One region of the Streptomyces sp. NPDC058157 genome, then DNA from elsewhere that is predicted to be linked to it. Evidence: predicted binding sites of a transcription regulator. Region 1 holds the regulator's gene; the other holds the start of a gene.

Evidence for each region. Region 1 encodes HrcA, which represses chaperone genes, less so after heat shock. Its sites were predicted from a motif close to TTNGCACTCNGNNNNNCNGAGTGCNAA; they were not measured.
Region 2: the regulator HrcA is predicted to act here: its motif matches at 1,950-1,976, upstream of groL (chaperonin GroEL).

The regions. Positions count from the first base shown of each region.
Region 1 is NZ_JBHVUQ010000012.1:43,150-46,334, reverse strand. Features, by position in the region: gene ACFVXK_RS05385 (DUF3097 domain-containing protein) at 1-118, opposite strand, end outside; gene ACFVXK_RS05380 (MBL fold metallo-hydrolase) at 147-878, opposite strand; gene hrcA (heat-inducible transcriptional repressor HrcA) at 1,060-2,076, shown strand; gene dnaJ (molecular chaperone DnaJ) at 2,077-3,185, shown strand, end outside.
Region 2 is NZ_JBHVUQ010000019.1:4,216-7,400, reverse strand. Features, by position in the region: gene ACFVXK_RS07240 (Uma2 family endonuclease) at 1-37, shown strand, start outside; gene groL (chaperonin GroEL) at 134-1,753, opposite strand; gene ACFVXK_RS07230 (cold-shock protein) at 2,107-2,313, opposite strand; gene ACFVXK_RS07225 (MoaD/ThiS family protein) at 2,696-2,974, opposite strand; gene thrC (threonine synthase) at 3,011-3,185, opposite strand, start outside.

The DNA of each region.
Region 1 (3,185 bases):
CCGCGCCGCAGAAGTCCGTGCCCGCCACCTCGACCACCAGATCGGGGTCGGCCGGCACCTCGGGCACGGGCTTGGGGCGCTTCCACTGCGGGGTCAGGTCGGGGGAGTACTCGCGCATCCGGCCGACACTAGGAGCGCGGCCGCGCTCACGCCCGCGACACGCCGAACCGGTCCGCCAGTGTGGCGCGTTGCGCACGCACGAAGCCCGCGTCCACCACCGCTCCGTGACCCGGTACGTACAGCGCGTCCTCCCCGCCCAGCGACAGCAGCCGGTCCAGCGCCGCAGGCCACTGCCCCGGCACCGCGTCCGAGCCCGCCTGCGGCTCCCCGGACTCCTCGACCAGGTCCCCGCAGAACACCGTCTCCCGCTCGCCCGGCACGAACACCGCCAGGTCGTGTTCGGAGTGCGCGGGCCCCACGTTCGCCAGCAGCACCTGGACCCCGCCGAGCTCCAGCGTCCACTCGCCCGACACCAGGTGGCCGGGGGCCGTGAGCAGGTCGCAGGCCTCGGCGGCCTCGTCCTCCGACAGCCCCTGCGCCACCGCGCTCGCCCGGAGCTCCTCCCGGCCCCCGGGCGTCGCCAGCAGCCGGTCCAGACCCACCGCGCCGTAGAGCCGGGCGCCCGAGAAGGCCGGAGCGCCCAGCACGTGGTCGAAATGTCCGTGTGTGAATGCGATATGGGTCACGTGCCGGCCGGTCAGCCGCTCCGCCTCGGCGCGGATCGCCGCCCCCTCGCGCACGCTCGATCCGGGGTCGATCAGGAGCACCGAGTCGTCCCCCACCACCAGTCCCACCGTGCAGTCCCACACCGGGAGCCGTCGCCGGCCCACCCGCGCGGTCACCCGTTCCCAGCCCGCCTCTTCCCAACGTACGTCCATGCCGCGACGCTACCCTGGCGGGCCGCCCTTGCCCGCGGCGTACTACCCGGCCGTACACTGACCGGGGGATCTCTGGCACTCGGCCGAGCAGAGTGCCAACCGATCAAGACCGCAGGACCGCAACACGGACGACCGCCCGACCCGACCGCCCGACGACCGACCGCATCCGGAGGTGTGCGCGATGCTCAGTGAACGCAGACTCGAAGTGCTGCGCGCCATCGTCCAGGACTACGTCGGGACGGAGGAGCCCGTCGGCTCCAAGGCCCTCACCGAGCGGCACAAGCTGGGCGTCTCACCGGCCACCGTGCGCAACGACATGGCCGTGCTGGAGGAGGAGGGCTACATCGCCCAGCCCCACACCAGCGCCGGCCGGATCCCCACCGACAAGGGCTACCGCCTCTTCGTCGACAAGCTGGCCGGCGTCAAGCCGCTGTCGACCCCCGAGCGCCGGGCCATCCAGAACTTCCTCGACGGGGCCGTCGACCTCGACGACGTCGTCGGCCGCACGGTGCGGCTGCTCGCGCAGCTGACCCGCCAGGTCGCCGTCGTCCAGTACCCGTCGCTGACCCGCTCCACCGTCCGGCACGTCGAGCTGCTGTCGCTGGCCCCGGCCCGGCTGATGCTCGTGCTGATCACCGACACCGGACGGGTCGAGCAGCGCATGGTCGACACCCAGACCCCGTTCGGCGAGAACTCCCTCGCCGACCTGCGGGCACGGCTCAACAGCCGGGTCGTCGGCCGGCGTTTCACCGACGTCCCGAACCTGGTGCAGGACCTGCCGGAGTCGTTCGAGATCGACGACCGGGCCACCGTCAAGGCGGTGCTCGCGACCCTCCTCGAAACGCTGGCCGAGGAGGCGGAGGAGCGGCTGATGATCGGCGGCACCGCCAACCTCACTCGCTTCGGACATGACTTTCCCTTGACGATCAGGCCCGTCCTCGAAGCCCTCGAGGAGCACGTGGTGCTCCTCAAGCTGCTGGGCGAGGCCGGGGAGTCGGGGATGGCCGTACGGATCGGGCACGAGAACGCCTACGAGGGGCTCAACTCCACGTCGGTCGTGTCCGTCGGCTACGGTTCGGGCGGCGAAGCAGTCGCCAAACTCGGCGTGGTCGGACCGACCCGCATGGACTACCCCGGAACGATGGGAGCGGTACGCGCAGTGGCACGTTACGTCGGACAGATCCTGGCGGAGTCGTAAGTGGCCACGGACTACTACGCCGTACTCGGCGTGCGCCGCGACGCATCGCAGGACGAGATCAAGAAGGCCTTCCGCCGCCTCGCCCGTGAACTCCACCCGGACGTGAACCCGGACCCGAAGACGCAGGAGCGCTTCAAGGAGATCAACGCGGCCTACGAGGTCCTCTCGGACCCGCAGAAGAAGCAGGTCTACGACCTCGGCGGCGACCCGCTGTCCTCCTCGGGCGGCGGCGGGGCCGGCGGCTTCGGAGCGGGCGGCTTCGGCAACTTCTCCGACATCATGGACGCCTTCTTCGGCCAGTCCCAGCAGCGCGGCCCGCGCTCGCGGACCCGCCGCGGCCAGGACGCCATGATCCGCCTGGACCTGGAGCTGGACGAGGCCGCCTTCGGCACGACCAAGGAGATCCAGGTCGACACCGCCGTGGTGTGCGGCACCTGCTCCGGCGAGGGCGCCGCCCCCGGCACCTCCGCGCAGACCTGTGACATGTGCCGCGGCCGCGGTGAGGTCTCGCAGGTCACCCGGTCCTTCCTGGGCCAGGTCATGACCTCGCGCCCCTGCCCGCAGTGCCAGGGCTTCGGCACCGTGGTCCCGACCCCGTGCCCCGAGTGCGCGGGCGACGGCCGGGTCCGCTCCCGCCGCAGCCTGACGGTCAAGATCCCGGCCGGCGTCGAGAACGGCACCCGGATCCAGCTCGCGGGCGAGGGCGAGGTCGGCCCCGGCGGCGGCCCCGCCGGCGACCTCTACGTGGAGATCCACGAGCTGCCGCACCCGACCTTCCAGCGGCGCGGGGACGACCTGCACTGCACGGTCACCATCCCCATGACGGCGGCGGCCCTGGGCACCAAGTGCCCGCTGGAGACGCTGGACGGCATGGAGGAGATCGACATCCGGCCCGGCACCCAGTCCGGCCAGGCGATCCCGCTGCACGGGCGCGGCGTCACGCACCTGCGCGGCGGCGGCCGCGGCGACCTGATCGTCCACGTCGAGGTCACCACCCCCGGCAAGCTGGACGCCCAGCAGGAGGAGCTGCTGCGCCAGCTCGCCAAGCTGCGCGGCGAGGAGCGGCCCATGGGCCAGTTCGCGCCGGGCCAGCAGGGCCTGTTCAGCCG
Region 2 (3,185 bases), on a different contig from region 1:
CCTGGAGACGGAGAAGCTCAAGGACTACGCGAACTGAGCCCGCACCTCCCCCACAAACGCCCGAGGGCGGCACCCCCTCCGGCCGGAAGGGGTGCCGCCCTCGTTCGAGAACAGCCGATCAGCCAGGGGCCGATCAGAAGTCCATGTCACCGCCCGGCATGCCGCCCGGAGCGGCGGCGGCCTTCTCCGGCTTGTCGGCGATGACGGCCTCGGTGGTCAGGAAGAGCGCGGCGATGGACGCGGCGTTCTGCAGCGCGGAGCGCGTGACCTTCGCCGGGTCGATGATGCCCTCGGCGATCATGTCGACGTACTCGCCCGTGGCGGCGTTCAGACCGTGGCCGACGGCCAGGTTGCGCACCTTCTCCACGACGACGCCACCCTCGAGACCACCGTTGACGGCGATCTGCTTCAGCGGGGCCTCCAGCGCGAGCTTCACGGCGTTGGCGCCGGTCGCCTCGTCACCCGAGAGCTCCAGCTTCTCGAAGACCGAGGAGGCCTGCAGCAGGGCCACGCCACCGCCGGCGACGATGCCCTCCTCGACGGCCGCCTTCGCGTTGCGAACGGCGTCCTCGATGCGGTGCTTGCGCTCCTTGAGCTCGACCTCGGTCGCGGCACCGGCCTTGATGACGGCCACGCCGCCGGCCAGCTTCGCGAGGCGCTCCTGGAGCTTCTCGCGGTCGTAGTCCGAGTCGGAGTTCTCGATCTCGGCGCGGATCTGGTTGACGCGGCCCTGGACCTGGTCGCTGTCACCGGCACCGTCGACGATGGTGGTCTCGTCCTTGGTGATGACGACCTTGCGGGCGCGGCCGAGCAGGTCGAGACCGGCGTTCTCCAGCTTGAGGCCGACCTCCTCGGAGATGACCGTGCCGCCCGTGAGGATGGCGATGTCGCCGAGCATGGCCTTGCGGCGGTCGCCGAAGCCCGGGGCCTTGACGGCGACGGACTTGAAGGTGCCGCGGATCTTGTTGACGACCAGGGTCGACAGGGCCTCGCCCTCGACGTCCTCGGCGATGATCAGCAGCGGCTTGCCGGACTGCATGACCTTCTCCAGGAGCGGCAGCAGGTCCTTGACCGAGCCGATCTTGGAGTTGACGATCAGGATGTACGGGTCGTCGAGCGACGCCTCCATACGCTCCATGTCGGTGGCGAAGTACGCCGAGATGTAGCCCTTGTCGAAGCGCATGCCCTCGGTGAGCTCAAGCTCCAGACCGAAGGTCTGGGACTCCTCGACGGTGATGACGCCTTCCTTGCCGACCTTGTCCATGGCCTCGGCGATGAGCTCGCCGATCTGGGTGTCGGCGGCGGAGATGGAGGCCGTGGAAGCGATCTGCTCCTTGGTCTCGACATCCTTCGCCTGCGCGAGCAGGGCGGCGGAGACGGCCTCGACGGCCTTCTCGATACCGCGCTTGAGGGCCATCGGGTTGGCACCGGCGGCCACGTTGCGCAGACCCTCGCGGACGAGCGCCTGGGCGAGGACGGTGGCGGTGGTCGTACCGTCGCCGGCGACGTCGTCCGTCTTCTTGGCGACTTCCTTGACCAGCTCGGCGCCGATCTTCTCGTACGGGTCCTCGAGCTCGATCTCCTTGGCGATGGAGACGCCGTCGTTGGTGATCGTGGGCGCACCCCACTTCTTCTCAAGGACGACGTTGCGACCCTTGGGGCCAAGGGTGACCTTGACGGCGTCCGCGAGCTGGTTCATGCCACGCTCGAGACCGCGCCGGGCCTCCTCGTTGAAGGCAATGATCTTGGCCATCTGAAGTGGTCCTCCAGGACTGGGGTTCCCCCCGCGCCGCCAGGCACCAGGGGAGGGTGGATTGCTCCGGACCGCGCCCGCGCCCGCGACGGACGGCCTGCCGGCCCGGCGGTTCCTTCCCGCCGGACCCTGCGGGCCTCACCGGCCCGGTCCTCGTCTTGTAGCACTCTCACCCGGAGAGTGCTAACGCCAATGATTAGCACTCGGCCCCCACGAGTGCAAGCGGCTTCGAGACATGCCGGGCCGGCGCCGGGCCACCGCCGGGTCGGCACATACGTGAGGGGCCCGCATCCCGACCGGGATGGGGCCCCTCACGTGTTGGTGCGTGCGTCGGTGGCCGATCGCGCTTCGACTCAGCCGGCCGCGAGCTTGACCATGTCAGCCTGCGGACCCTTCTGGCCCTGCGAGATCTCGAACTCGACCCGCTGACCCTCTTCAAGGGTGCGGTACCCGTCCATCTGGATGGCGCTGTAGTGGACGAACACATCCGCACCACCGTCGACCGCGATGAAGCCGTAGCCCTTCTCCGCGTTGAACCACTTGACGGTGCCCTGAGCCATGCCTAACTCCCCTATTACTGGCCCTTGCGCAGGTCCGCACTTCGCGGACCCGGGTCAGAACTTGCGCCGGAACGCCTCGACCGGGGCTGAATGTATCTGCACCGCTGCTGTCTGCAACAGGTCATTCCGACGAGAAATCTGGACACGAACAAACGTGGAAATGGGCTGAAAAGTTGGCGTATTCCTGGGCAAGTCGGGCCAGACGAACCGCACCAATGCCCCAAAAGGCGCACGCATGTTGACTCAATGTCAACCCTCACGCAGCCCGTTCATATGCGGCGGGCAAGAACAGCGGAGGGGACTTCCCCAACTCTACCGCGCCCAATCAAGCAGAATTGCCCCCTCCGCTTTTAGCGGAGGGGGCAATTCTGATTCGGTCGGGTCAGCAGCCGCCCGCGACGGCGGGGATGATCGAGACGCCCGCGCCGTCCGGCGTCGCCGTCTGCAGGCCGCCCTCGAAGCGCACGTCGTCGTCGTTCACGTAGACGTTCACGAAGCGGCGCAGCTTGCCCTGGTCGTCCAGGACGCGCGCGGCGATGCCCGGGTGGCTCGCCTCCAGGGAGGCGATGACCTCGGCCAGGGTCGCGCCCTCGGCCGGGACCTCGGCGGCGCCGCCGGTGTAGGTGCGCAGGATGGTGGGGATGCGGACGTTGACGCTCATGGCGCTACCGCCTTTCCGTGGAGTGCGAGGGAAGGGTCAGGCCAGGCCGGCGGCGCGGAACGCGTCCAGGCTCGGGCGGATGGTGGCGGTCTGGCCGCTGTCCGCGGCCACCGCCTCCAGGGTCTTGAGGCCGTCACCGGTGTTCAGGACCACGGTGGTCAGCGAGGGGTCCAGCTGCCCGTTCTCGATGAGCTTCTTCGTCACGCCGACG